Regions from separate parts of the Kitasatospora sp. NPDC048194 genome, predicted to be linked through region 2. Evidence: riboswitches for the same ligand, from Rfam matches in the RefSeq annotation. Region 2 holds a riboswitch; each other region holds the start of a gene.
The links. Region 2 has a riboswitch for cobalamin ahead of ACGF07_RS01435 (ribonucleoside-diphosphate reductase subunit alpha). Riboswitches for the same ligand answer to the same signal wherever they lie in the genome.
Positions count from the first base shown of each region.

Region 1 (7,187 bases), on a different contig from region 2:
CCGCCCCCGTCGTGGTCCTGGTCGGGCCGCCCGGCAGTGGCAAGTCCACGGTCGGGCGGGCCCTGGCCGAGCGTCTGGGCGTCGGCTTCCGGGACACCGACGCCGACGTCGAGGCGCTGGCCGGCAAGCCCATCCCGGAGATCTTCATCGACGAGGGCGAGCCGCACTTCCGCGAGCTGGAGGTGGCGGCCGTACGGGCCGCCGCCACCGGGCACGGCGGGGTGCTGGCGCTCGGCGGCGGCGCGGTGATGGCCGGGACCACCCGGGAGCTGCTGCGCGAGCTGCCGGTGGTCTTCCTGGAGGTGCCGCTGGCCGACGCGGTCAAGCGGGTCGGCCTGGACGCCCCGCGCCCGCTGCTGGCGGTCAACCCGCGGGCCCGCTGGCGCGAGCTGATGGAGGCCCGCCGCCCCCTCTACCTCGAGGTGGCCACCGCCGTGGTCGACACCGCCGGCCGCACTCCCGCGCAGGTCGCGGACGCCGTACTGGAAGCACTGGAGCTGAAGACCCCCCATGACTGACAACACCGTCAGGATCCACGTCGGCGGGAGCGCCGGCCACGACCCGTACGACGTGCTGATCGGGCACCAGCTGCTCGGTGAGCTGGCGCCGCTGATCGGCACCCGTGCCAAGCGGGTCGCGATCATCCACCCGGAGGCGCTGTCCGCCACCGCCGACGCGATCCGCGAGGACCTGCTCGGCGAGGGGTACGAGGCGATCGCGCTCCAGGTGCCGAACGCCGAGGAGGCGAAGAGCGCCGAGGTGGCCGCGTACTGCTGGTCGGTGCTCGGGCAGACCGGCTTCACCCGCAGCGACGTCGTCGTCGGCCTCGGCGGCGGAGCCACCACCGACCTGGCCGGGTTCGTCGCGGCGACCTGGCTGCGCGGGGTGCGCTGGATCTCGATGCCCACCACGCTGCTGGGCATGGTCGACGCGGCCGTCGGCGGCAAGACCGGCATCAACATCGCCGAGGGCAAGAACATGGTCGGCGCCTTCCACCCGCCGGTGGGCGTGCTGGCCGACCTCGGCACCCTGGAGACCGTGCCCAGGCACGACTACGTCTCCGGCCTCGCCGAGGTCATCAAGTGCGGCTTCATCGCCGACCCGGTCATCCTCGACCTGATCGAGGCCGACCCGGAGGGCGCCAGGACCCCGGCCGGCCCGCACACCGTCGAGCTGATCCGCCGGGCGATCCAGGTCAAGGCCGACGTCGTCTCCGGGGACCTCAAGGAGTCCGGCCGGCGGGAGATCCTCAACTACGGCCACACCCTCGGCCACGCCATCGAGCGCAACGAGCGCTACAAGTGGCGGCACGGCGCGGCGATCTCCATCGGCATGGTCTTCGCCGCCGAACTCGGCCGCCTGGCCGGGCGGTTGGACGACGAGACGGCCGACCGGCACCGCACCGTCCTGGCCTCGGTCGGCCTGCCGCTGAGCTACCGGGCGGACGCCTGGCCGAAGCTGCTGGACGCGATGAAGATCGACAAGAAGTCGCGCGGCGACCTGATCCGCTTCATCGTCCTGGACGGCCTCGGCAAGACCTCCGTGCTGGAGGGCCCGGACCCGTCCCTGCTGGTCGCCGCGTACGCGGAGGTCTCGGCGTGACCAGGGTGATGGTGCTCAACGGGCCCAACCTGGGCCGGCTGGGCAGCCGGGAGCCGGACGTCTACGGCGCCACCTCCTACGCCGGGCTGGTCGAGCGCTGCACCGCGCTGGGCGAGGAGTTCGGCTTCGAGGTCGAGGTGCACGAGACCAACTCCGAGCAGCAGATGGTGGAGTGGCTGCACGAGGCGGCCGACGGGAAGGTGCCCGTGGTGATCAACCCGGGCGCGTTCACCCACTACTCGTACGCGATGCGGGACGCCGCCGCGCAGCGCACCGCGCCGCTGATCGAGGTGCACATCTCCAACCCGTACGCCCGGGAGTCCTTCCGGCACAACTCCGTGATCGCCGCGGTCGCCTCCGGCACCATCGCCGGGTTCGGGATCGGCTCGTACGAGCTGGCGCTGCGCGCCTTGGCGGAGCAGCTCGCCGCGCGGTGAGCAGGACGGGCCGGCGGCCCGGTGGCGGACTGTGCCCGCCGCCGGGCCGCCGTGTAGTGTCCCCGCTGAAAGGGTGTCGGGAGGTGCCGTGACGCAGTACGCCGGAGGTGGGCAGGTCCCGCCGCGTCCCGCCGCTCCGCCGGTGCCACCGGGGGGCGGTACGGGGGTGTCCCCGTCGGGGGCGCCCGTCCCGCCGCCTACTCCGCCGCCTCCGACGGTCCGGCCGTCGGCCGGACCCGGGCCGGCTCCTGCCCCGGCTCCGGTCACGCCCGCTGCACCGGCTCCTGCACCGGCTCCGGTCGCGCCCGCTGCACCGGCTCCTGCACCGGCTCCGGTCGCGCCTGCGCCCGTCCCGGCCGCCGCTCCCGGCCCTGGCCCCGCGCCCGCGCCGAGCGCGCCGGTTCCGGCCGGTGGCACCGGGCACTTCGTGCTGCCCGCCGGCACGCCCGTCCAGCTCCCGACCCACTCCCCGCAGCGGCACGCGCCCGCCGGGCCGATCGCCGTCCTGCTGATCGGCCCCGCCGGGGCGGGCAAGACCACCGTCGCCCGGTACTGGGCCGAGCACCGCGCCACCCCGACCGCGCACATCAGCCTGGACGACGTCCGCGAGTGGGTGCAGTCCGGCTTCGCCAACCCGCAGTCCGGCTGGAACAACGCCTCCGAGGCCCAGTACCGGCTGGCCCGCCGCACCTGCGGCTTCGCCTGCCGCAACTACCTGGCCAACGGGATCTCCTGCATCATCGACGACGCCGTCTTCCCGGACCGCCCGGCGATCGGCCTCGGCGGCTGGAAGCGGCACATCGGCCCCGGCATGATCCCGGTCGTCCTGCTGCCCAGCCTGGATTCGGTGCTGCGCCGCAACGCCCGCCGCAGCGGCAACCGGCGGCTCGGTGACGAGGAGGTGGCGCGCATCCACGGGCGGATGGCCGGCTGGTACAACTCCGGGCTGCCGATCATCGACAACTCCTACCTGGACGTCGCCGGTACGGCCGCCGAGCTGGACCGGGTCATCCTGGCCCGGCTGATGGGCATGCCGGTCCGCTGACCAGCGGCGCCCGCCCGGCCTGTCGGTGGCGGCTGCGATGATGGACCCCGTCCTGACGTCCTACACCAGGGGGAGCTGACGCCCGTGCCGGAGGGCCACATCATCCACCGCCTCGCCGTCCAGAGCCGTACGGCCTTCGGTGGCCGTCCCGTGCGGGTCTCCAGCCCGCAGGGCCGGTTCGCCGACGAGGCCAAGGTGCTCGACGGGCAGCTGCTCACCGGCGCGGAGGCCACCGGCAAGCACCTCTTCCTCGGCTTCGAGGAGGGTGCCTGGGTGCACGTCCACCTCGGCCTCTACGGCGGCTTCACCTTCGGCACCGGCCCGGCGCCCGATCCGGTCGGCCTGGTCCGGCTGCGGCTGGCCAACGACGACGGCTACGCCGACCTGCGCGGCCCCAACACCTGCAAGCTGGTCACCGGCGCCGAGAAGGCCGCCGTGGCCGCCCGGCTCGGTCCGGACCCGCTGCGCGCCGACGCCGACCCGGAGGCCGCCTGGCGCCGGATATCGGGCAGCCGTACGACCGTCGCCGCGCTGCTGATGGACCAGAAGGTGCTGGCCGGGGTGGGCAACGTCTACCGCGCCGAGGTGCTGTTCCGCCACCGCGTCAACCCGCACCGGGCGGGCCGCGACCTCACCCGCGGCGAGTGGGACGCGATCTGGGCCGACCTGGTCGCCCTGATGCGCGAGGGCGTCGCCGCCGGGCGCATCGACACCGTCCGGCCCGAACACACCCCCGAGGCCATGGGCCGACCGCCGCGGGTGGACGACCACGGCGGCGAGGTCTACGTCTACCGCCGCGCCGCGATGCCCTGCCTGGTGTGCGGCACGGAGGTGCGGACCGAGGAGCACGCCGCCCGCAACCTCTTCTGGTGCCCGACCTGCCAGGTGGCCTGAGCGGCCGGTCCGGGCGCCCAGTCCGTGGGCCGGGTCGACCGGCCGGGGGAGTCCGGCAAAGGGATCCGCGTGCGCCGGCGAACACCGTGTCAGGCGCCGCGCGGGGCAGGCCGATCCGGCCGGTCAGCCCGCGGCGGCGGTCGGCTCGTGGTGCTCGGCGGCGGCGCACTCGTCGAGGAGGGGGCGCATGCCTTCGTCGACGAGCCGGTAGCGCACCACACGTCCGTCCTTGTCCCCGGTGACCACGCCGGCCGTGCGGAGCAGCCGCAGGGCCTGGGAGACGGCGGGGTCGCGCATGCCGGTGGCGACCGCGAGGTCGCTGACGGCGAGCGGGCCGGCCCGGTGCAGGGCGAGCAGCAGGGCGAGCCGTCCCGGGTCGGCGAGCAGGGAGAACCGCTCGGCCCAGGACCGGACGTGCGCGGTGTCGCCGATCGCGGCGATGGCCTCGCAGACCCGGTGCCCGTCGATGGTGCGGTGGCCCGCGCGGTCGGCCGGTACGAGATGCATGCCCACATTCTCGCAGGCGGTGACCTGTGATCCTGCACACCTGCACAGGTGCGCAACCTTGCGAGGGTGAAGCACGAGCCCTACGGTGTAGCCCGCCGTGGTGCTCGGGAAGACCGGTGACGGACCCTCAGGGGTCCCAGTCCGGAGCGGCCCTCGCCACTGTGATCGGGGGACAGTCGTCCGTACCCATGTGCCACTGGGCGCCTCGTGCGCCTGGGAAGGCGGGTGCGGAAGCCCCGTAAGCCAGGAGACCGGCCACGGCATCTCACGAAGTCATTCCACGAGGTGCTGGAGCGTGATCCGACGATGACCCTGCCCGAAACCGCCGTCCCGACCGAGGCGGCCCCCTCCGTCCTGCCCACGTTCAGATGGAAGCGCGAGGACACCGTCCGCACGGCCGGGTTGATGGCGGTGATCCTGGCCATGCACGTGGTGGCCTTCGGGACGCTGGTCTTCCTGGTCGCGCCCCACGAGTACGCGGTCGGCACCCAGGTCTTCGGGGTGGGCCTGGGCATCACCGCGTACACCCTCGGCATGCGGCACGCCTTCGACGCCGACCACATCGCGGTGATCGACAACACCACCCGCAAGCTGATGGCGGACGGCAAGCGGCCGGTCTCGGTCGGGTTCTGGTTCGCGCTCGGCCACTCCTCGATGGTGGTCATCATGGCCGCCCTGGTGGCCGGCGGCGCCCAGCTGGCGAACACGCTGATGGACGACGAGTCGGCCACCCACAAGTGGCTCGGGCTGGTCGGCACGACGGCCTCCGGCGCCTTTCTCTACCTGATCGGCGCGCTCAACCTGGCGGCGCTGGTCGGCATCCTCAAGGTGTTCCGCTCGATGCGGGCCGGCCGGTACGACGAGGCGGAACTGGAGGAGCACCTCAACTCGCGCGGCTTCATGGCCCGGGTGCTGAACCGCGCGACCCGCTCCATCACCCGGCCGGGGCAGATGTTCCCGGTGGGCATGGTGCTGGGGCTGGGCTTCGACACCGCCACCGAGGTGACCCTGATGGTGATGGCCGGCTCGGGCGCGGCGGCCGGGCTGCCCTGGTACGCGATCGTCTGCCTGCCGCTGCTGTTCGCGGCCGGGATGAGCCTGTTCGACACCCTGGACGGGACGTTCATGAACTTCGCGTACCAGTGGGCGTTCTCCAACCCGGTGCGCAAGGTGTACTACAACCTGACCATCACCGGACTGTCGATCGCCGTGGCGTTCATCATCGGCACCATCGAGCTGGTCGGGGTGCTGCACGAGAAGCTCGACCTGACCGACCCGGTCACCGGCTTCATCGCGGACATCTCGCTGGACAACGTCGGGTACGCGATCGCCGGGCTGTTCGTGGTGGTGTGGGCCGCGGCGATCGCCTACTGGAAGCTGGCGGGCGTCGAGAAGCGCTGGACGCCCGAACGTCCCTGAGCCGTCGCCGCGGAGCCGTCGCGGGCCGAGGTCCTGGGCCGCGGTCGTGGGCCGCGGCCCGGCTCAGGGGGACGCGAGCAGGAGGGTGCCCGCCACGGCGAGGCCGGCGCCCACCACCTGCACCGGGCGCAGCCGCTCCTTCAGCACCCCGCGCGCCAGCAGCGCGGTGACCACCGGGTACAGCGAGGCGAGCACCGCGGCCACCGCTGCCGAACCGCCGTGCGAGGCCGCCGCGTACGCCGCGTTCGCGGCGACGTCGGCCAGCCCGACCCCGGTGAGCAGGGGCAGCCGGGAGCGCAGCTCCGGCAGCAGCGCGGAGGTGTCGGTGCCGCGCAGGCTCACCACCAGCGCGGCGCCGCCGACGGCGATGTTGACGAGGCGTTGGGCGCACAGTGCGAGCAGCAGCCCGCCGCCGGCCGAGGCCTGGGAGAGCAGGGCCATGTTGGCGCCGAAGCCGAACGCGGCGGCCAGGGTCAGCACCAGGGCGGTGCGGGCGGCGGACGGTCCGCCGCGCTCGGGGCCGCCGGCCAGCACCACGCCGGCCAGTGCGACCACGATCCCGGCCAGCTGGACCGGCCCCGGCCGTTCGCCGAGCGCCAGTCCGACGCCGACCGGCACGGCGACGCCGACGGTGGCCAGCGGGGAGACCACCCCCATCGGGCCGAGCGCGAGCGCCCGGTAGAAGGCGAGCATCGCGAACGGGCCGATCGCGCCGGCGGCCACCGCGTACCAGAGCGCGGGGGAGAGGTCGGCCCAGCCGCCAGTGGCCGGCAGCGCGAGGAGCAGGGCGACCGTCGCCGCGGTCTGGGAGGCGACCACGACGGCCAGTGCGGGGAGCCGCCGGGTGAGGACGCCGCCGCCGAAGTCGCCCAGGCCGCAGAGCAGGCTGGCGGACAGGGCGAGCAGGACGGTCACCGGAGGCGCCCGGGAGAGGAGGACAGCACAATGCACTCCGAAGTACAGTCGGATGGACTCGTTGCCGGATCGGCAGCGTAGTTCACTGAACTGAGCTTCGCAGAGCAATATCCTGAACTTTTCGGGATGTGGACACCGGAGGACTGTCAAGCGTGCCGGACCCCGACCTCGTCGCCCAGGCCCTCGCCCGCAACCTCAAGCGGCTGCGCACCGGACGCGGCCACACGCTGGACGCCCTCGCCGCCCGCTCGGGGGTGAGCCGCGGCATGGTCGTCCAGATCGAGCAGGGGCGCACCAACCCCAGCGTGGCCACCGTGGTGCGGCTCGGCGACGCCCTGGGCGTCTCGATCGCCACCCTGCTCGACTAC
Region 1 covers NZ_JBIDAK010000011.1:23,154-30,340, reverse strand. The annotation lists gene ACGF07_RS15770 (shikimate kinase) at 1-518, shown strand, start outside; gene aroB (3-dehydroquinate synthase) at 511-1,602, shown strand; gene aroQ (type II 3-dehydroquinate dehydratase) at 1,611-2,039, shown strand; gene ACGF07_RS15755 (AAA family ATPase) at 2,182-3,084, shown strand; gene ACGF07_RS15750 (DNA-formamidopyrimidine glycosylase family protein) at 3,169-3,978, shown strand; gene ACGF07_RS15745 (metalloregulator ArsR/SmtB family transcription factor) at 4,102-4,485, opposite strand; cobalamin riboswitch at 4,567-4,760, shown strand; gene ACGF07_RS15740 (HoxN/HupN/NixA family nickel/cobalt transporter) at 4,792-5,904, shown strand; gene ACGF07_RS15735 (DMT family transporter) at 5,968-6,819, opposite strand; gene ACGF07_RS15730 (helix-turn-helix domain-containing protein) at 6,972-7,187, shown strand, end outside.
Region 1: another riboswitch for cobalamin. It lies ahead of ACGF07_RS15740 (HoxN/HupN/NixA family nickel/cobalt transporter); the one in region 2 lies ahead of ACGF07_RS01435 (ribonucleoside-diphosphate reductase subunit alpha).

Region 2 (7,187 bases):
CCACCGGTCCGGGGGCCGCCCCGCCCGGGGCGGGACCGGACGGCACGGCGGGCCACTGCTGCTGGGCGACGGTCGGCTGGTACGACGGCGCCGTATGCGTGGGCTGCTGGGCGTACGGCACCGGCTGAGGGGGCTGCGGCTGCGCCGGGGGCCAGCCGGCGGGCTGCTGCTGGGGCTGGGCGTGGGGCTGCTGGGCTGCCACCTGCCGGTGCCAGACGGGCTGGGCCGGCTGCTGCTGCGGCCATCCGGGCTGCGGCTGGCCGTACGGCACGGGCGTCGGCGCCGACGGCACGGTCTGCATGATCGACCAGTGCGGCTCCCCGGCCGGCGCGGCCTCCGGCCGCTCCCCCCGCGCGGAGCGGGCCAGCAGCAGGATCAGCACCGTGGTGACGACCACGCCGATCGCGAAGGTCGCGAGCTTCAGCCAGCCCTCGGTGGTGCCGGTGAACCACTCCCGCTGCGGCCGGTCCAGCAGCGCGCCGGTCAGGCTGCGCACCCGGTTGTAGCCCTCGACGAGCGCCACGCCTGCCGCCACCCCGAGTGCCCAACTGCGCCCGCGCAGCAGCAGGATCCCCGCAACCAGGTACAGCAGACCGTAGTTGAGGCTCCCGGTCTCGGCGGCCACCGAGCTGCCGCCGTAGTAGAAGATGCCCTTGAGGTAGGCGGCGAAGCCGACCTGGCCGAAGCAGTTGTACGCCGCCCAACCGAGCAGCACCGCACCCCAACCGACCGCGAGACCACCGGCCCCGCGTATCGGACGTGTCTGTGCCATCCCCTACCCCCGCCCCTTCGGACCCTCACCCGGCCGTGCACGCAGCCCTCGGTTTCGCCGCCACAGGATGCCACACGCCGCAAGGGACCCGGAATTCCGCCCGTTCGGCGGATCCCGGAGCGTCCCCGGGCGCCCCCGGCGGGATCCGGTGGATCTCAGCGGACGTGCAGCCCGCCCCAGTCGACGGTCCCCCCGAACGAACCCGAGCCGCCGGTGATCGCCAGCGGGCTGTGGTAGGTCGCGTTGACGTCCGCAGCCGCGTTGCGCGGCTGGTCCGGGGCCAGGTTGGCGGCGGTGAGCGACTGCCCCCAGACCGTCCAGATCGTCCAGGGCGTGCGCCGCAGGGTGTCCGGCTGGCGGGCGTTGACGGGGACGGCGAAGGACTCGGCCAGCATCCGCGGCTTGTCGTAGGCGGCGAGTCCGTCGTAGTAGCGCTTGGTCCACACCTCGCCGGTGCCGATCGGGTGCGCCGGGCTGCCGCTGTAGTCGTCGACCCCGACCACGTCGACGTACTGGGCGCCGGGGTAGTAGTCCCAGGGGTCCACGCCCGGGGCGCCGTCCCAGGACACCGGCGTCCAGACGAACAGCAGGTTGTGCAGCCCCCTGGTCTCCACCAGGTACTTGTAGGTGATCCTCCACAGGGCCTGGTAGTCGGCCGGCTTCTGGCCCGCCCACCAGAACCTGCGGGAGCAGTCCTGCACGTTCATCTCGTGGTAGGGGCGCAGCAGCACGGGCACGTCGTGGGCGGCCAGGTACTCCAGGTGGTCGGCCAGGTACGACAGGTCGGTGATCAGCGCCCGGTACTCGGCGGTGTCGTGCGCGGCGTCCACGACCCGGCCGAACCAGCCCGGGTCCTTCGCCGCCGGGGAGTTCGCGCAGAGCACCCGGTCGAAGGACTTGACGTCCGAGCCGGGGTAGGGCTCGTGGAAGGACATGCCGACGATCCCGGCGGGCGCGCCGCCGTTGTCGGGCAGTTCGGTGCTGCTGCCGTCGCAGTTCTGCTGGACGCCGGAGCTGTCGTAGGTGCCGTCGTCGGGGCGCGGGTGGCCGGACCAGACGGCGGCCATCAGGTCGACGGCGTCATCGGTGTACTGCCAGCCGGTCCGGCAGGTGGGCCAGCGGCCGGCGGAGTAGGAGCGCGGGTTGCCCGCGCCCCAGGCGTTCTGGCCGTAGCCGGGGCCGAGGTCGGTCTCCAGGAAGCCCGGCAGCTTCCCGGTGATGTCGGCGGCCTTCTTGTAGTAGTAGCCGACCTGCTTGGTGCCGCGGTAGTCGCCGTACTCGGGGTTGTTGCGCTCGTTGTGCGCCTCGACGTGCTGGCCGATCACCGTCCCGCCGCTCTGCCCGGTACGGGCCTGGCGCTCCAGGTCGGTCAGGAACTGCTCGACGGCGCGGGCGTTCGGTGAGGCCTGCGGGTCCCGGGCGAGGAGGTCCCGGCCCACGTCGGGCGGCAGGGTGCGCCCGGGGGCACCGACCGACACCGGCACCCGCACCGGCTGGGTCCCGTCGACCCGGTCGTCACGGCCCAGCAGCGCGAAGGTGCCCGCGACGACCACGATCCCGGCCGCGGCCAGGACGGCGGACTTGCCGCGCAGGGCATTGGGCAGGGCCACGACCGCTCCTCCGGTTGCTCGCCGGTACCGACCCCCACGGACGCAACCGGAACACGCGTACGAATGACTCCGTGAGAGCCTGCCACACTCCCCCGGTCCCGGCGAACGCTCCTGCCGCACCGGGGGTGTCGGCGCGTCAGCCGGTCGGGGTGGCCGCCGGCGTGCCCTGCGGCGTGCCCTGGGATCCGGGCGTCGCGGAGCCCGCCGCCTTGGCCCGCTGCAGCAGCTGGCCCTTCACGTGCTCGGCGAACCCGGAGGCCGCCGCGCTCGCGGTGGCGTCGGGGGCGTTGCCGCCCTTCGCCGAGCCCTCGACGGTGAAGTAGGCGTACCGGCCCAGGCTGCTGTGGGTGCCGGGGCAGCCGGCGTTGGCGCAGAACGCCGGGGCTCCGGGCGCGGGAAGGCCCTTGAGCTGGCCGGTGAAGTTCTTCATCGCGGTCTCGGCCTGGATCTTGTGGTCGAAGACCGCGGCGCCGACGGTCACCGCGCTGTCGCCGGAGACGTACGTCGCCCGGAGCACCTTCTGGCACCCCTGGTCGCCGAGGACCTTGCCCAGCCCGCCGGTGGTGGAGTTGCCGTCCCAGCAGGGCTGGTCCAGCGAGACCACGGTCCGGATCCAGGTCGCGCCGTTGATCGTCACCTGCGTCGCGGAGAACAGCGCCCCCGCGTCCTGCGGCGCCGGATCGGTGGCGGCCTCCCAGATCGGCTTCGACGGGTCGTCAGCCTGTCCGCCCGGGGTGGCGCTCGACAGACCGGGGGTCGGGCGGCCGGAGGTGGGCGCCGGGGTCGGGCCGCCGCCGGCCTCCTTGGGGCCGTCCTTCTTGCCCAGCAGCACCGCGCCGCCCGCCACCAGGCCGCCCACCACGACGACCGCGGCCACGATGCCGATGACCTTCATCCGGCGCTTGCGCTTGGCGGCGGCCTCGTTGCGGTCCGCCAGCGCCTCCCAGTCCGGCTCGACGCGCTGCGGCGGCACCGGCTGCTGCTGCCACTGGGGGGCGGCGGCCATCGGCTGCACCGGCTGGGGCTGCGGCGGCATCGGCTGCGGGACGGGCTGGGCCTGCGGCACGGGCTGCGGCTGCGCGACCGGCTGCGGCTGCGGCACGGCCTGGGGCTGCGGCTGCGCGACCGGCTGCGGCACCGGCGGAACGGGCTGCGAGAGCGGCTGCGCGGACGGCACCACCGGCCCGTAGGAGGCCGGCGGCGGACCGAAACCGCCGCTCGGCGGCGCCACCGGGCCCGTCCCCGGCGGCTGATGATTCGGTGCGCCCCCCGACCCGGCGGGGGGCGTTCCCTGCGGCCCCTGCCCAGGTACGCCAGTTCCGTCGCTCATGCGCCCAGATCGTAGGGCATCCCCCTGACCGCTGGTCCCCCCGGTGACCGATCCGTATCGAAACCCGGACGGGCGCCGGGCGGAGCCGGCCCTGACGCCGGGTCGGCCGGGCCCGGACACGGTGCGATCGGCTCGGGCGCCGGGGCGGGCGAGGGCCGGGCGCCGGGGCAGGTGGAGACCGGGCACCGGGGGCGGATCAGGGCCGGGCGCCGGGGCGGATCAGGCCCGGCCGAACGCCCGGATCCGGGCCCCGGACGGCCACGAACGGCCACTCGCCCGGTACCGCCGGTCATCGCCCCGACACACCGCGCCGCACAACATCTGGTGCCGCATCACTGAGACACCACTACATGTATGCTCACTCCTGCTGTCGATGCAGGGGAACCCGGTGGGAATCCGGGACTGCCCCGCAGCGGTGTGCGGGCGGCTCCAGCAGCCGTGCCCGCGAGTCCGAGTACCTGCCGGCGGCGTGCGCCACGGCCCTCCCGCAGAGGCCGCGCCAGCACGAGCAGTACCCCTCCGGGCCTCGCGGGCGGGCCGGGGAGACACCGTCGCGCGACGCGCTCCGCGTTCGCGCCGTGCTCCCCTGCCCAGATCGGCCCGGTGCCACCCGATCACCGCCGCCGATCGCCGCCAGGAGAGAGCGCCTTGACCACCGCTGCCTCAGCCACCCTGCCCGCCCAGGGCTCCGGTACCGCCTTCACCGACCCGACGGTCTCCGACCCCGGCGGCGCGCTGCTGCGGCTGCTCACCGACCGCAGCGCCGACCTCACCGAGGTCGACCCCGGCCATGTCGCCGCCGCCGCGCTGCGCGGCCGCCACGCCGGCTCGGACTTCGCCGAGCTGCGCGGGCTGGCCGTGGACGCCGCCGCGTCGATGATCGCCGAGGACCCCCAGTACTCGAAGCTGGCCGCCCGCCTGCTCGCCCTGGAGATCGTGGACGAGGCGAACAGCCAGGGCGCGGTCTCCTTCTCCGCCTCGATCGCCGTCGGCCACGCCGAGGGCCTGATCGGCGACACCACCGCGGCCTTCGTCGCCAAGCACGCCGCCGCCCTGGACGCGCTGATCGACGCCCACGGCGACGACCGCTTCGAGTACTTCGGCCTGCGCACCGTGCAGTCCCGCTACCTGCTGCGCCACCCGATCACCCGCAAGGTCATCGAGACCCCGCAGCACTTCCTGCTCCGCGTCGCCTGCGGCCTGGCGGTCGGCGACTCCGAGCAGTCGGTGCGCGAGGTGGCCGAGCTGTACGGCCTGATGAGCCGCCTGGAGTACCTGACGTCCTCTCCGACGCTCTTCAACTCCGGCACCCGGCACCCGCAGATGTCGAGCTGCTACCTGCTCGACTCCCCGCTGGACAACCTGGACTCGATCTACAACCGCTACGCGCAGATCGCCCGGCTGTCCAAGCACGCCGGCGGCATCGGCCTGTCCTACTCGCGCATCCGCTCGCGCGGCAGCCTGATCCGCGGCACCAACGGCAAGTCCAACGGCATCGTCCCGTTCCTGCGCACCCTCGACTCCTCGGTCGCCGCGGTCAACCAGGGCGGCCGCCGCAAGGGCGCGGCCTGCGTCTACCTGGAGACCTGGCACGCCGACATCGAGGAGTTCCTGGAGCTGCGCGACAACACCGGTGAGGAGGCGCGCCGCACCCACAACCTCAACCTGGCGCACTGGATCCCGGACGAGTTCATGCGCCGGGTCAACGCCAACGAGGACTGGTCGCTGTTCTCCCCGGCCGACATCCCCGAGCTGGTCGACCTGTGGGGCGCCGACTTCGACGAGGCGTACCGCAAGGCCGAGCAGGCCGGCAAGGCCGTGCGCACCATCCCGGCGCAGACCCTCTACGCCCGCATGATGCGCACCCTCGCCCAGACCGGCAACGGCTGGATGACCTTCAAGGACGCCTCCAACCGGGCCGCCAACCAGACCGCGCTGCCGGGCCGCACGGTGCACTCCTCCAACCTGTGCACCGAGATCCTGGAGGTCACGGACGACTCCGAGACCGCCGTCTGCAACCTCGGCTCGGTCAACCTCGGCGCCCACGTCGCCGCCGGCGCCACCGCCGACGACCTGCTGGGCGCGATGGACTGGGAGCGCCTGGACGCCACCGTCCGCACCGCCGTCACCTTCCTCGACCGCGTGGTGGACATCAACTTCTACCCGACGACCGAGGCGGGCACGTCCAACTCCCGCTGGCGCCCGGTCGGCCTCGGCGTGATGGGCCTCCAGGACGTCTTCTTCAAGCTGCGGATCGACTTCGACTCCGCCGAGGCGAAGACCCTCTCCACCCTGATCGCCGAGCGCATCATGCTCACCGCCTACGAGCGCTCCGCCGACCTCGCCGAGCAGCTCGGCCGCCACGAGGCGTACGGCGAGACCCGCGCCGCCCGCGGCGAACTGCACATCGACCACTTCCCGACGGCCGCCCCGCAGTGGGCCGACCGCTGGACGGCCCTGCGCGCCCGCATCGCCGAGACCGGCCTGCGCAACTCGCTGCTGCTCGCGATCGCCCCGACCGCGACCATCGCCTCGATCGCCGGCGTGTACGAGTGCATCGAGCCGCAGGTGTCCAACCTGTTCAAGCGCGAGACGCTGAGCGGCGAGTTCCTGCAGGTCAACCCGTACCTGGTGCGCGAGCTGAAGGAGCTCGGCGTCTGGGACCAGCAGACCCGCGACGCGCTGCGCGACTCCAACGGCTCCGTCCAGGAGTTCAACTGGCTGCCGGCCGAGGTCCGTTCGCTGTACCGGACGGCCTGGGAGCTGCCGCAGCGCGCGCTGATCGACCTGGCCGCGGCCCGCATGCCGTACCTGGACCAGAGCCAGTCGCTGAACCTGTTCATGGCCGCGCCGACCATCGGCAAGCTCAGCTCGATGTACGCGTACGCGTGGAAGGTCGGTCTCAAGACCACCTACTACCTGCGCTCGCGCCCGGCGACCCGCATCGCCCAGGCCGCGTCCGGCACCGCCCGCGCCGCCGCGCCCGTGCCGGTCAACACCCCGACCCTCACCCCGGAGCAGGAAGCCGCCATCGCCTGCTCCCTGGAGAACCCCGAGTCCTGCGAGGCCTGCCAGTGAGCACCCCCGAAGACCGCAAGATGCTGCTCGACCCCGGCTTCGAGCTGACGCTGCGCCCGATGCGCTACCCGTCGTTCTACGACCGGTACCGCGACGCGATCAAGAACACCTGGACCGTCGAGGAGGTGGACCTCCACTCGGACGTCGCCGACCTGGCGAAGCTCAGCGAGGGCGAGCGCCACCTGATCGGCCGGCTGGTCGCGTTCTTCGCGACGGGCGACTCGATCGTCGCGAACAACGTCGTGCTGAGCCTGTACAAGCACATCAACTCCCCGGAGGCACGGCTGTACCTGTCGCGCCAGCTGTTCGAGGAGGCCGTGCACGTCCAGTTCTACCTGACGCTGCTGGACACCTACCTGCCCGACCCGGAGGACCGCGCGGCCGCGTTCGCGGCGGT
Region 2 covers NZ_JBIDAK010000001.1:277,315-284,501, reverse strand. The annotation lists gene ACGF07_RS01450 (hypothetical protein) at 1-772, opposite strand, end outside; gene ACGF07_RS01445 (glycoside hydrolase family 26 protein) at 928-2,382, opposite strand; gene ACGF07_RS01440 (hypothetical protein) at 2,519-3,613, opposite strand; cobalamin riboswitch at 4,060-4,193, shown strand; gene ACGF07_RS01435 (ribonucleoside-diphosphate reductase subunit alpha) at 4,385-6,790, shown strand; gene ACGF07_RS01430 (ribonucleotide-diphosphate reductase subunit beta) at 6,811-7,187, shown strand, end outside.

Region 3 (7,187 bases), on a different contig from region 2:
GGTGGTCTCGGCGGGGGAGCGGCGGCCCTGGGCGCCGTGGCCGGTGCCCCGCACGGTGAACAGCCGGGTCCGGTACGGGTCGCCGGCCGCGACCGGCGCGGACTCCCGGGCGGGCGCGGGGTGTTGGGCCGGGACGGGCTGCTGCGGCGGGACGTCCCCGTCCGCGGTGGAGCGCTCCGGGGCCGGGACGCCGCCGTCGGACGGCTCGGGCGCGCCCCCGCCGTCCGGGCCCCCGCCGTCCGGTCCGCCGTCGGGGCCATCGCCGTCCGGTCCGCCGTCCGGCCCGTCCCCGTCCGGCCCGTCCCCGCCCGGCCCGTCCCCGTCCGGCGTCGGGCCGTCGCCCTCGGGCTCCGGCTCGTCCGGCTGGGCGTGCTCCTCCAGCGTCCGGTCCAACTGCTCCTCGTCCAGCCCCGGAGCGTCGAAGGGGTTGCGGCGTCGCCGGTGCGGCAGGGCCAGCTGGGCGGCCTTGCGGACGTCCTCCTCCAGCACCTGCGTCCGGCCCGCCCAGGCGGCCAGCGCGACCGCCGTGCGGGCCATCACGATGTCCGCGCGCAGCCCGTCCACCTCGAACGCCGCGCACACCGCCGTAATCTGACGTAGCGCCACATCCGTCAGCTCGACCTCGGGCAGCAACTCCCGCGCGGCGGTGATGCGTTCGGCGAGCTCGCGTTCCTGGTCGGCGAACCGGGCCGCGAAGCCGGCCGGGTCCGCGTCGTAGGCGAGCCGGCGCCGGACGACCTCGGCGCGCTCGGCCGGGTCCCGGGTGGCGGCGATCTCGACGGTGAGGCCGAAGCGGTCGAGCAGCTGCGGCCGCAGCTCGCCCTCCTCCGGGTTCATCGTGCCGACCAGCAGGAAGCGTGCCGCGTGCCGCACCGACACGCCCTCGCGCTCGACGTACGAGCGGCCCATCGCGGCGGCGTCCAGCAGCAGGTCCACCACGTGGTCCTGGAGCAGGTTCACCTCGTCGATGTAGAGCACGCCGCGGTGCGCCTTGGCGAGCAGACCGGGCTCGTACGCCTTGACGCCCTCGGCGAGCGCGCGCTCCAGGTCGAGCGAGCCGACGATCCGGTCCTCGGCCACGCCGACCGGCAACTCGACCAGCTGGGCGGGCCGTTCACCGCTCGTGGCGGCGGAGTGCGGGCCGTCCGGGCACTGCGGGTCCGGCGCGGCCGGGTCGCAGGCGAAGCGGCAGCCGTCCACGGTGGCGATGGAGGGCAGCAGCCCGGCCAGCGCGCGCACCATGGTGGACTTCGCGGTGCCCTTCTCGCCGCGCACCAGCACCCCGCCCACGGCCGGGGAGACCGCGTTCAGCAGCAGCCCGAGCCGCAGGTCGGCCATGCCGACGATCGCGGTGAACGGATAGCGGACGTCGGTCATGCGTCACTCCCAGGTGCCCCGGGCGACAGGAACGGCAGCGATCCGGCCGCCGGCATCCCGCCCTCGATCAGCTTCCACAGCGCGTCGGTGTCCGCGTGCTCCTCGATCAGGTCGCCCAGCCGGTCCAGCCGGGCCTCGCGCGCCTCGGCGAAGCAGGTGTCCGGCGCCGGGACGAACGCCCGGCCCGCCAGGGCGGCCGTCTCGCGCAGGAGTTCGCGGCGGAAGCCGTCGTTCTCCAGCACGCCGTGCCAGGTGGTGCCCCAGACCGGCCCGACCCGGCAGCCGTCCAGGCCCTGCCCCCGGCCGTCGGAGACGAACGCCTCGCCACCCTCGACGGCGACGACCCCGTGGTGGATCTCGTAGCCCTCGACGCGCTGTCCGAACGCCTCGCCGGCCGGCCGGGCGAGCACCTTCTCGGCGCCGAACCGCACGCGGGTCGGCAGCAGGCCGAGCCCGTCGACCAGCCCCGCCCGGGACTCCACCTCGTCGTCGATCGAGTGCGCCAGCATCTGGTAGCCGCCGCAGACCCCGAGGATCGGCAGTCCGGCCGCCGCCCGCGCCTTCAGGGCGGGCTCCAGGCCGCGGTCGCGCAGCCAGGCGAGGTCGGCCACGGTGGCCCGGGTCCCGGGCAGCACCACCAGGTCGGCGTCGGCCAGCTCCTCCGGTCTGGTCGCCCAGCGCACCAGCACGCCCGGCTCCTGCGCCAGCGCGTCCACGTCGGTGAAGTTCGACAGCCGGGGGAAGCGCACCACGGCGACCCGCAGCACGTCCGCCCCGAGCGGGCCGCGGCCGTCCACCCGGTCGACCACCGTCGACAGGTCGAGCGAGTCCTCGGCGTCCAGCCACAGCCCCGGCAGCATCGGCAGCGTGCCCAGCACCGGACGGCCGGTCAGCCCGTGCAGCATCTCCAGGCCGGGCGCGAGCAGCCGGGCGTCGCCGCGGAACTTGTTGACGAACCAGCCGGCGACGTGCCGCTGGTCCTCGGCCGACAGCAGTGCCAGCGTCCCGTACATCGCCGCGAACACCCCGCCGCGGTCGATGTCGCCGACCACCACCACGGGCAGTCCGGCGGCGGTCGCCAGGCCCATGTTGGCGATGTCCCGGTCGCGCAGGTTGATCTCGGCGGGCGAGCCGGCGCCCTCGCACACCACCACGTCGTGGCGGCGGCGCAGGTCCGCCAGGCACTCCAGGGCGCGTTCCAGCAGGACGGGCTTGCGCTCCCGGTAGTCCAGCGCGCCGACCTCGGCGACCGGCCTGCCGAGCAGCACCACCTGGCTGCGGCCGTCCGCTCCGGGCTTGAGCAGCACCGGGTTCATCGCCGCCTCCGGCTCCACCCGGGCGGCCTGCGCCTGCATCGCCTGGGCGCGGCCGATCTCGGCGCCGTCGGCGGTGACGAAGGAGTTCAGCGACATGTTCTGCGCCTTGAACGGCGCGACCCGCACGCCCTGGCGGGCCAGCCAGCGGCAGATGCCGGCCGTCACCACGCTCTTGCCCGCGTCCGAGGTCGTCCCGGCGACCAGCAGCGCGTTCGTCATGTCCCACTCCTCTTCCCCAGGAGCCGCAGCAGGACGTGCCCCGCGACCGTCGTACCCAGCGCCAGTGCGCCCACCCGCCGCGACAGCGTGCAGGCCCGCTCGATGTCGTCCACCGTCACCGGCCGCAACTCCGCGCCCAGCACCGGGCGGTGCTCCAACCGCTCGCCGTACCGCAGCGTCCCGCCCAGCCGTACGCCGACCGCTCCGGCGAAGGCCGACTCGGCCTGCCCCGCGTTCGGGCTCGGGTGCGCCGAACCGTCGCGCCGCCAGATCCGCCAGGCCGTGGCGGGCTCCGGGGCGGCGGCCACCGTCAGCAGGGCCGTCAGCCGGGCGCCCGGCCAGCCCGCGACGTCGTCCAGCCGGGCCGAGGCCCAGCCGAAGCGGGCGTGGCGGGGCGAGCGGTGGCCCACCATCGCGTCCAGGGTGTTCACCGCGCGGAAGGCCAGCAGGCCCGGCGTGCCCGCGAGGGCGCCCCAGGTCAGCGCGTTCACCACGGCGTCGGCGGTGTTCTCGGCCACCGACTCGACCACCGCCCGGGCGATCTGCTGCCCGTCCAGCGCGCTCGGGTCCCGCCCGCACAGGTGCGGCAGCCGCTCCCGGGCGGCCGCCAGGTCGCCCGCGGCGAGCGAACGGCCGACGGTCCGCGCCTCCCGGGTCAGCGAGGTGCCGCCGAGCACCGTCCAGGTGGCCGCCGCGGCCAGCGCCGCCCGGCCCAGCGGTCGGCGCCCGACCGTGCGGTCCAGGGCGAGCGCGCCGGCCGCGACCGCGCCCACGCACAGTGCCGTGTACGCCGTTCCGGCCGCGCGGTCGTCGCGCCACAGGCGCCGTTCCAGGCGGGTCGCGGCGCTGCCGAAGAGGGCGACCGGGTGGCCGCGGCGCGGGTCGGCGAAGCGCGCGTCGGCGGCGTAGCCCGCGACGGCGCCCAGCGCGAAGGCGGCGGCGCGGGTCAGCGGGCGCACGGCGGCGGGCAGCTCGGGGGCCGGCGGGGCGGGGCAGCCTGCATCGCGTGGGTGTCCTCACTCAGGGTCCGCGCCCTGGATCGACGTACCGGGGGCGAGAGTCTCCTGGCTTCCGGGTCGGACGCACTCCCGGGCCTTCCAGCGGCTCCTGACGGCCCGCCGTGGCACTTTCCGAGCGTGCTCCCCGGTGACAGTGGCGGGACCGCGCCGGACTCGCACCGGCTTCCTCTCCATGCCTCCGTTTGGCCCCAGGATCCCATCACGCGGCCGTTCCACGCGTCAACCGAGGTCACGGAGGGGTTGGTCACACGGAGGCGGGGCGGTCGGCCACACGGAGGCGGGGTGGTCGGCCACACGGAGGCGGGGCGCCGTCCTGTGCGATCGACCAGCGCGGCCGAGGGCTCGTCAGTCCCGGTTCGTGCGTTCGGGGGCTGGGGGCGCGCCGAGGGGCGCCCCTACGGTTCGGTGCCATGCGCCGCAGAAAGCCCCACGCCGCCGCCCCCCTTCCGGTGCCCTTCTCCCCCGAGGCCGCCCGCATCCACCGCGTCGGCCTCGGCCTGACCCCCGAACAGGTCGCCGAGGGCATGGCCGCCCACGGCGTACGGCTCCTGGCCGGTCACGTCCTCGCCTGGGAGCGCGGGGAGCTGCGCCCGGGCGAGGCCGAGTTCATCGCCCTCGCCCGGGCCCTGTGGTGTTCCGCGGCCGATCTGATGGACGGCCGCCCGACCCGGCTGCGGGACCATCGCATCGCCCGGGAGCTCCCCCCGGAGACGGTCGCCGAGCGCGTCGGCATGCTGCTGCCCACCTACCAGCAGGCCGAGCTGACCGGCCGGTGGGAGGGGGACGCGGAGCAGACCTACGCCCTCGCCGTGGTGCTGGGCCTGCGACTGACCGAGCTGGTCGAGGCCACCGGCCGCGCCGAGGCGCTCGACCGCCTGCTGCGCCAGTGCGTCGCCGGCCGCTGGCAGCCGCACCTGCGCGCGCTCACCCGGCTCGTCCCCGTCGCCGAGCAGGAGCTCGCCGCCGTCCTGCTCGTGCTGGCCCAGGAGCACCACGTCCCCGCCCACTGGGGCATGCCCAGCGGGCCCCGCACCCCGGCGGTGCCCCTCACCCCCCGCTTCTGGGAACTCCTCGCGGCCCAGCCGACGGCCGTTCCGGTCTGATCGGACGTTGTTTTTCGGCCTTTCGTAGCCCGGACGGCCCAGTCCGGTGGCCGCGGGGTGCCGGGCCCCGGTGAACTGGTGCACGAACACCGACCGGTCCGCGAACAGAGCGGGGAACGATATGCGCTGGGGAACCGCAGCCGTGGTGGCGGCCGCCGCCGTGGGAGCCGGGGCCGCCGCCGTCCTGGTGATCGGCCGCCGGGCCTCCGAGCGGATGGTCAGTCCCGGGTCCGGGCCGGGCGCGGGGACGGCCCTGCAGGAGAGCGGCCCGATCCTGGTGCAGAGCGTCGCCGCCGGGCGGGTCACCTTCACCCGCCGCCCGGAGAGCCTGCGGCGCGGGCGCTGGGCGGTCGAGTGGGCGGACGGCGGGCACGCGGTGGTGGAGGAGATCCTCCACAGCGACCAGCGGGGCGTCACCCGGCGGCTGGTCCGGGCGGACCGGGGCACCCTGACGCCCGGCACCGAGGTCCGGTTCACCCCCCGGGTGCTGCTCGGCGACCCGGCCGAGGCGCTCGGCCTCCCGTTCACCGAGATCGGCGCCCGCGGCGAGCTGGGCACCTTCCCGGCCTGGCACCTCGAGGGCAAGCGCGGCACCTGGGTGATCCTCGTCCACGGCACGGAGGCCGACCGCCAGCAGACCCTGCCCGTGCTGCCGCTGCTCGAGCGCCTCGGCCTGCCCGTGCTGGCCGTCACCTACCGCGGGGACGCGGGCGCCCCCGCCTCCCCGGACGGCCTCAGCCACTTCGGCGCGACGGAGTGGCGCGACGTCGAGTCGGCGGTACGGCTGGCGCTCGACCGCGGGGCCGGCCGGGTGATCCTCTACGGCTGGTCGCTGGGCGCGACCATGGCGCTGCACACGGCGGCCCGTTCGGCCTGGGCCCACACGATCAGCGGGCTGATCCTGGACTCGCCCGTCCTGGACCTGCCCGCCTCGGCCCGCCGGGAGGCCGCCAGGGCCGGTTTCAGGGGCGCCGCGGCCGAACTCGGCGCGCTCGCGGCCGAGGGCCGCACCGGCGTCGACCTCGCCGACTTCTCCCGCCTCGTCGAGGGCGCGGACCTGCACGTGCCGACCCTGGTGCTGCACAGTCCGAGTGACCGGACCGCCCCCTTCGGCGCCGCCCAGCGCCTCGCCGCGGCCCGTCCGCAGCTGGTCAACCTCCAGACCTTCCCGGGCGGGGAGCACGCGGCGCTGTGGAACTCGGCCCCCGACCACTACACCGAACTGCTCCGGCGCTGGCTCACCCCGCTGCTCTGAGGCAGCCCGGGGGTCGGGGCCGGGATTCACCCAGCACCCGAGAGGCGAGCCCGCCTGGCCGGAAGCCCGTTCGATTCGGTCGGGTGCGCGGCGCCCGCTCTGCACGCCCCTTGTGCGCGCACCAGAAGTCGGCCCGGCCGACTTCCCGTGCCGGGCACCCGCCCGCCGGCACATGCCGTCTGGCCGGATTCCCGTCCCTCGCGCCGCTCCGCACCCGGCCCGTCCGACACGGACCGTGATCGGCCGGACGAGTACCGCGACGCCCCGCGCGACCCTGGCATGACCCCGCCACACGTTTCCGGCCAGGCGGTTTGCCTCTGTTGCCCGGTCTTGCGGAGGTGCCGCCACCGGTCTCCCGGTCGTACGGACAACCGGATGTGACAGAAGGCCGGTGCAAGGGGAAGACTGCTCGACGTGACGTCTCGGAACCCGCGCGACCGTGATGCCCCGCTCCCGCCGACGATCGGTACCGGTGCGACGGTGACCCGTCTCCCCGGTACGGCCCACCGGCCCTCCGGTGGCAGGCCGGGCGGGGCCGGTGTACCCCGGCGACGAGGGCCCGCCCCGGCACCCGGCCGCGGCCGGGTACCCGTGCCGGACGGCTTCCCCGCGCCGGCCGAGCTCGCGCCGCTGGCCCGTCGGATGCTGGTCGACGCCGTCCGGATCGCCCGCTGGGCCGGGGAGCTGGACGAGGTCGACAAGCGCGGCGAACTCCTCCCGGAGGACGCCCGTGCGGCCGGCCGCGCGCTGGCCATGACGGTCGGTGCCGCCGCCAAGGCCTGGGGCCAGGCGCTGCTGGTCGGCCTGGTGGAGGCCCGCGACGGCGGAGCCGGCCCCGGCTGGCGCCTGCACGCCTGGGAGCACGACGACGAGGCCGTGGTGCGCGGCTGGTCCGGGC
Region 3 covers NZ_JBIDAK010000034.1:13,425-20,611, forward strand. The annotation lists gene ACGF07_RS29620 (putative cobaltochelatase) at 1-1,377, opposite strand, end outside; gene ACGF07_RS29625 (cobyric acid synthase) at 1,374-2,912, opposite strand; gene ACGF07_RS29630 (cobalamin biosynthesis protein) at 2,909-3,871, opposite strand; cobalamin riboswitch at 3,970-4,101, opposite strand; gene ACGF07_RS29635 (transcriptional regulator) at 4,342-5,034, shown strand; gene ACGF07_RS29640 (alpha/beta hydrolase family protein) at 5,156-6,289, shown strand; gene ACGF07_RS29645 (hypothetical protein) at 6,881-7,187, shown strand, end outside.
Region 3: another riboswitch for cobalamin. It lies ahead of ACGF07_RS29630 (cobalamin biosynthesis protein); the one in region 2 lies ahead of ACGF07_RS01435 (ribonucleoside-diphosphate reductase subunit alpha).

Region 4 (7,187 bases), on a different contig from region 2:
CGATGGTGGTGGTCGGCAGCAGCGGCAGGGCGAGGCGGGCGCGCTGTGCCTCGGCCCGCACCGAATAGGGCTGGGAGCGGCGGGTGTCCGCCCCGGTGACGGCGGCGACCCGGGCGCGCACGGCCGGGTCGCGGGTGATCGGCGAGGTGGCGCGGGAGCCCAGGTCGGCGCGGTTGGCGGCGAGTTCGGCGGTGATCGCGCCGGTGCCCTCGCGCAGGCCGCGGGCGAGCAGCGCCGCCTCGGCGGCCTTCTGCTTGGCGAACGCGAGCCAGCGGGCGATCTGCGGGTCGATGTCGCGTTCGAGCGTGGCGTCGATCGGCACGTGCAGCAGCGAGCAGGACGGCGCGACGTCGACCCGGTCGGCCAGGCCGAGCAGGGTCGCCAGGGTGGCCAGCGACTTCTCCAGGTCGTTGATCCAGATGTTGCGCCCGTCGATCACCCCGGCCACCAGCCGCTTGCCGGGCAGCCCGCCCACGGCGGCCAGGTCGTCGAGGTTGCCGGCGGCCGGTCCGGTGAAGTCCAGCGCCAGGCCCTCGACGGGGGCCTTGGCGAGGACGGGCAGGGCCTCGCCGAGGCGTTCGAAGTAGCTCGCGACCAGCAGCTTCGGCCGGTCGGCGAGGGCGCCGAGGTCCCGGTAGGCGCGGGCGGCGGCGTTCAACTCGGCCGGGGAGCGGTCCTGGACGAGGGCGGGCTCGTCCAGCTGGACCCAGCCGGCGCCGGCGGCCTTCAGTTCGGCCAGCAGCTGCGCGTAGACGGGCAGCAGCCGGTCCAGCAGGGTCAGCGGCTGGAAGTCCTCGGCGACGCCGGGGGCGGGCTTGGCGAGCAGCAGGTAGGTGATCGGCCCGACCAGGACCGGCCGGGCGTCGTGGCCGAGGGCGAGCGCCTCGGTCAGCTCGCCGACGGCCTTGGCCGGGTTCGCGGCGAAGGCCGTGTCGGGGCCCAACTCGGGCACGAGGTAGTGGTAGTTGGTATCGAACCACTTGGTCATCTCCAGTGGCGCGACGTCCTGGGTGCCGCGCGCCATGGCGAAATAGCCGTCCAGCGGGTCGGCCTCGACCGCCTTGCGGTGGCGGGCCGGGATAGCGCCGACTGCCACTGTGGTGTCCAGCACGTGGTCGTAGAGCGAGAAGTCACCGGTGGGGACCTCGTCGATACCGGAGTCGGCGAGCTGCTGCCAGTTCCCGCGGCGCAGGTCGGCGGCCGTGGCCAGCAGTGCCTCGGCGGTGACCGTGTCCTTCCAGTAGCCCTCGATCGCCTTCTTCAGCTCCCGGCCCCGCCCCTGGCGGGGGTAGCCGTACGCGGTGGCGAGGGTTGCCGCGGCTGCGGACTTCGTAGTCAAGGGACTCTCCTTCGCGAGTCTGTCTCCTCAAGAACCCGGAGACGGACGAAGGCGCGAAGGGATGACGAAACCGGGCGGTGGCCACCGTGCATTGCGGGCCGGATCCGCCTGGTATGGTCGCCGACCCGCCCTCGAGGTCACCGGATTGCCGCGCGCGAACGGTCGCGCACGGGCAGTGGCAGGTCTTCGGACTCGCGGGCGCGCCCGTCCTGGTTCCAGGGCGGACACCTACTGGCCGTCGCTTCCCAGACCCGTCCCGGGTCCAGTGCGTATGACGGCGGTCGTTCCCACTCACCGCTGCGGGGCAGTCCCGGACTGGCCAGTTGAAAGGCGTCACCGGGTTCCCTCTTACGACGCCCCGCCTGGAGGACGGGGCGAACCAGCTGCACGACCAGCCTAGAGGAAGAACCTTGGGTTCTGACTGAAGAACCGCTCTACCGCCCGGATACTGAGACGTCGTTTGAAGCCGTCGTGCCCTTGCGAGCCCAAGCCCGTCCGATCGCCGACGGACCCCGGTCGTACGGTTCACTTTCCGGACGCCGAGACTAGGCTCGAAGGATGCGGATCGTCTCCCTGCTTCCCGCCGCCACGGACATTGTTGCCGCGCTCGGTCTCAGTGAGTTCCTGGTCGGCCGGACCCATGAGTGTGATTGGCCGCCGGCGGCTGTTGCCGGAGTCCCCGTGGTGACGGCGCGTGAGTTCGACGCCGACCGGCTCACCAGCCGGGAGATTTCTGAGGCTGTCGGCGGTGCGGCCCACCAGGGGTCGTCGCTCTACACCCTCGACGTGGAGCTGATGGCCACCCTCGCCCCCGACATCGTCCTCACCCAGGACCTGTGCGAGGTGTGTGCCGTGTCCTACAGCGGTGCGACCGAGGCGGTACGGGTTCTGGACGGCGGTCCGCGCGTGTTGAGCCTGGAGCCCCGGACGCTGCCCGAGGTCATCGCATGTCTGGAACACGTAGGACGGGAGCTGGGAGTCGCCGTCACCGCGTCACGGGCCGCCGCGGAGCTGCGATCGCGGCTGGCCCGGGTGTCGGCGGCCGTGCAGGGTCTGCCCCGTCCACGGGTGGTCGCGGTGGAATGGCTCGACCCTCTCTGGCCGGCCGGCCACTGGGTGCCCGAGCAGATCGACCTGGCGGGCGGCAGCCGCTTCTCGCGAAGGCGGGCCAGCACACCGAGCCGATGACCTGGGACGAGGTGCTCGCCGCCCGGCCCGACGTCCTGCTGCTCCTGCCCTGCGGCTTCCCACCGGCGCGCACCGAGCGGGAACTCCCATTGATCACCGGCCTGCCGGGCTGGGACGAGGTCCCCGCCGTCCGCAACGACCGGGTATGGGTCCTCGACGGCCCGTCCTACTTCAATCGTCCCGGCCCCAGGGTCGTGCGCGGCGCCGAGGTCCTGGCCCACGTTCTCCACGGTGTGCGCGCGGGTGAGCCGGTGACGTTCGAGGAGGCCCGCCCCCTGGCCGGACCGGGGTAGCCGCCGTGTCGGCCGGTCACCGGCAGCGACGCCCGCGTCCGCGTGGCAGCTGTCAGGGCTGCTTCTCGAAGTCCGGGGTGCGCGGCAAGGTCGCGCGGATGTCCGCGAGGAGGTCGGCGATCCCGCGCCCGTCGGCCAGGTGGCCGCCCGCCGCCTCGGCCTGGTCGGCGGGCAGGTGGGCCAGCACCCGCTCGGCCTCGCCGAGCAGGTGCTGGCTGCGTCGCAGGTCGAGGCGCATTCTCGCGACGTGTGCCTGTGCCCCGCCCAGCTGACGGCGGGCCGACTCCAGTCCGGCGTGCTGGCCGGGGGTGAGGAGGACGACGTCGACGCCGTTCACCGTGGTCGTCGTGGGCTTCTCGCGTTTGGGCACGTGGATGGCCTTTCGGTTCAGGTGGACGCCGTTTCGGTGTGTCGTACGGCGGTTCCCGGGTCCGTCGGCGTTCCGGGCGGGTCCGGGGTCTCGAAGCGCACGGTAGGTTCGAAGTTGGCGCGGCGGGCGGCGCGACGGAAGACGGTGAGCACGGCCGGCCCGACGACGAGCACGGCGGTGAAGGTGGTCACGGCGCGGCCGGTGTCCCAGCCCAGCGAGGTGGCCAGGTCGAAGAGCAGGTAGCGGTGCCACTGTTCGGTGAAGGGCAGGCCGGGCAGGTAGGCGATCGAGCTGTTCGGGTCGGTGGAGAACGGCCAGAAGGAGAGGTTGAGCAGGAAGCCGAACAGGTAGCCGGAGAAGGCCCCGTAGACGGCCAGCATCGGCACTTCCCAGCGGCGGCGGGCCTTGGGCAGCAGTCCGGCGAGCAGACCGACGAAGGCGCAGCCGAACATCTGGTAGGGCATCCAGGGGCCGACGCCGCCGGTGAGCAGGGCGGAGGCGAAGAGTGAGGTGCAGCCGAGGGTGAAGCCGAAGCCGGGGCCGAAGATCCGGCCGGCCAGGACGAGGATGAAGAAGACGGTCTCCACACCCGCGGTTCCGGCGCCGAGCGGGCGCAGTCCGGCGTTGACGGCGGAGAGGACGCCGAGCATGGCGAGGGCCTTGGCGTCGATGCCTCCGGCGGAGATCTCGGCGATGACGACGGTGAGCACCAGGACGAGCAGGGCGCCGAAGATCAGCGGCGGGGCGTAGTTGGAGCCGAACTTGCCGGGGGCGACGACGAACGGCCAGGTGAAGGCGACGAGGCCGATGAAGGCGGCCAGGGCGACGACGACGCGGGCCCGGGCCGGGATCCGGACGGCGGTCACCGCGCGGCCCCCGCGGGCGCGATGGCCTGGGCGACCTGCCGGGTGGTCAGGTAGGCCAGGGGCGCCAGGATCTTGGCGGTCTGCGGGGCGAAGGTGGGCGAGGCGACGATGACCCCGGCGGTGGGGCCGTCGGCGACGACCTCCCCCTCGGCCATCACCACGACGCGGTCGGCGGCGGAGGCGACGAACTCGACGTCGTGGGTGGAGACCACCACGGTCCGGCCTTCGGTGGCGAGGGCGTCGACGATGCCGATGAGCGCTTCCTTGGCCTGGTAGTCGAGCCCGCGGGTGGGCTCGTCCAGCAGTACGACCCTTGGTGCGGCGGCGAGTTGGATGGCCAGGACGAGCGCCAGCTTCTGCCCTTCGGAGAGGTCCCGGGGGTGGGTGTCGTCCGGGATCCCGGGGGCGAGGCGGTCCAGGATCTGCCGTGCGGTCGGGCCGCCGACCCGGTCGGCTTCGACATCGCTCTGGGCGAGTTCCTGTGCGACCGTCTCCAGGTAGAGCAGGTCGGTGGGGGTCTGCGGGACGAGTCCGACCAGTTGCCGGGCCCGGGCGGCCGGGAGGCGCTTGGGGTCCTCGGCCTTCCCTTCCCCGGCGCCGGTGACCTTGACGCTGCCGCCCTGGCGCGGGCCGGAGCCCTGCAGGGCCCACAGCAGCGAGGACTTCCCGGAGCCGTTGCGGCCCATCAGCGCGGTCACCTCTCCGGCGCGCAGTGACAGGTCGACGTCCCGGACGGCGGCCACCGGCCCGTAGCGGACGACCACGCCCCGGGCGTCCAGCACCGGCTCCCCTGCCACCGCTGCCCGGCGCGGCGGAGGAACCGGTGCGTCGGTGAGCCGCTGCCGCAGCGGCGCGGCGGCGCGGCGGGCGTCCCGGACGGAGAGCGGCAGCGGCTGCCAGCCGGCCAGGCGGCCGAGGCCGACGACGGGCGGCGCGATCGCGGTGGTCCGGAAGACCTCAGCGGGCGGGCCGTGCACGACGGTGCCGTCGCCGGGCAGGTAGGCGACCCGGTCGGCGTACTGGACGACGCGTTCCAGGCGGTGTTCGGCGAGCAGGACGGTCACGCCGAGGTCGTGGACGAGCCGGGTGATCGCGGCGAGCACCTCCTCGGCGGCGGTCGGGTCGAGCGCGGAGGTCGGTTCGTCCAGGACCAGGACGCGCGGGTGCGCGGTGAGTACGGAGCCGATGGCGACGCGCTGCTGCTGGCCGCCGGAGAGCTCGTGCAGGGCGCGGTGGCGCAGGTCTGCCAGGCCGAGCAGGTCGAGGGTCTCCTCGACGCGTTTGCGCATGACCTCCGGCGGGATCGCCAACTGCTCCATGACGTAGGCGAGTTCCTCCTCCACCGTGTCGGTGGTGAAGCCGGCCAGTGGGTCCTGGCCCACCACGCCGACCGCGTCGGCGAGTTCGCGCGGCGGGTGGTGGGCGGTGTCGCGGCCGTCCACTGTGACCCGGCCGCGCAGGGTGCCGCCGGTGAAGTGCGGCACGAGGCCGTTGACGGCGCCGAGCAGGGTGGACTTGCCGGCGCCGGTGCGGCCGACCACGAGGCAGAGCTCGCCCTCCGGTATGTGCAGGTCGACGTCGCGCAGGACGGGCGTGGTCTCGCCGTCGTACACCACGCTGACCTGGTCGAATCGGATCACGTGCTCACCTCTGAGGTCGAACGGGCGGTGCGGGTGCTGCCGGTGTCGCCGGTCCCAAGGGGGTCGTCGGTCCTGCGGGGGTCGCTGGCGGGCTCGGGTGTCCGGCCGGGCGGCGGCGAGACCACCCCGGCGGCGCCCGCCAGCAGCAGGGCGACCACCGGGACGAGCGGCAGCGTCGGCCAGGTCGGCGGGTACAGCGAGGGGTTGAGATCGGTGGCGTCGTAGCCGACGGTGGCGAACAGCAGGACGGCGGCGGTCACGCCGCAGCCGGCCACACCCCATTCGGCGGCCCGCCAGCGGTCCGGCCGGTAGGCGGTGCGTCGCACGCGACGCCCGCCGAGCAGCAGGCCCGCCACGCACAGCACGGCGCCCACCACGAAGGCGGGCAGGCCGAGCGCGGCGGGGGCCGTGCCGTCCAGCAGCCCGTACACCCCGGCGCACAGGCCGCACATACCGAGCAGCATCAGCGCGCCGGTGAGCCGGCGGGAGCGGCGCGAGGTGGTGCCGGAGCGTCCGTAGCCGCGCGAGTCCATCGCGGCCGCCAGGGCGAGCGAGCGTTCCAGCGCGTCCTCCAGGACCGGCACGACGATGCCGCGCAACGCGCGCACACCCGTGCGCTGCCCGGCGCGCAACCGCCGTGCCCGGGAGACGCGTTGGACGCTCTGCACCAGCTGGGGCGCGACGCTCAGCGCCACCGTGACGGCGACGCCCAGCTCGTACAGCGCCCCGGGCAGCACGCGCAGCGCCCGCTTGGGGTTGGCCAGGGTGTTGGCGGCGCCGATGCAGCAGATCAGGCAGGCCAGGCGCAGCCCGTCGAAGGCCGCGGAGAGCGTCGCCTCCAGCGAGACCGGGCCGCCGATCCGGATGCCCGCGTACCAGGCCGGGGTGGGGATGTGCGGCAGCGAGAAGAGCAGGTGGTCGCTCGGGGTGATGCCGGTGGCGAAGACGCACCGGAATCCCACCCGGATCGCCACCACGGTGAGCGCCACCCACAGGTAGTAGGTGAACCCGCGCGCCCACGGGGCCTCGCTGCGGCGGGCGGTGACCACGTAGCCGAGCACGGCGAGGACGAGCAGGAGCAGCAGCGGGTTGGTGGTGCGGCTGGCCGCCGTCGCCAGGGCCAGCGCCCAGGTCCACCATGCCAGCGGGTGGAGGTTCCGCGGGACGCGCCGGCCCCCCGCGCCGCGCCCGGGGGCGACGGACGGGGAACCGGCGGACGGGAAACCGGCGGAGCGCTTGTCGGGCATGGTCACCGGATCACTCGGCCCCTCGCCGGCGACGGCGCGCGGTGATCACGGTCGCCACGCCCAGGACCACCACGAGGACGGACCCGATCACGGCGGGGAGCATCGACCCGGAGTCGTGCGACGCGTCGGCCATCGGCGGGGCGTTCTGCACCCCGCCGGGCACCGCCGGGGTGGCGGTCGCTGCGGCGACGGCGTCCGTCGGCGGGGGCGGCTGCTCGCTCGGGGTGTCGGTCGGTGCTGCGGT
Region 4 covers NZ_JBIDAK010000004.1:181,910-189,096, reverse strand. The annotation lists gene metE (5-methyltetrahydropteroyltriglutamate--homocysteine S-methyltransferase) at 1-1,339, opposite strand, end outside; cobalamin riboswitch at 1,499-1,738, opposite strand; gene ACGF07_RS07810 (hypothetical protein) at 1,898-2,527, shown strand; gene ACGF07_RS07805 (ABC transporter substrate-binding protein) at 2,524-2,820, shown strand; gene ACGF07_RS07800 (hypothetical protein) at 2,873-3,190, opposite strand; gene ACGF07_RS07795 (ECF transporter S component) at 3,208-4,056, opposite strand; gene ACGF07_RS07790 (ABC transporter ATP-binding protein) at 4,053-5,696, opposite strand; gene ACGF07_RS07785 (energy-coupling factor transporter transmembrane component T) at 5,693-6,943, opposite strand; gene ACGF07_RS07780 (hypothetical protein) at 6,954-7,187, opposite strand, start outside.
Region 4: another riboswitch for cobalamin. It lies ahead of metE (5-methyltetrahydropteroyltriglutamate--homocysteine S-methyltransferase); the one in region 2 lies ahead of ACGF07_RS01435 (ribonucleoside-diphosphate reductase subunit alpha).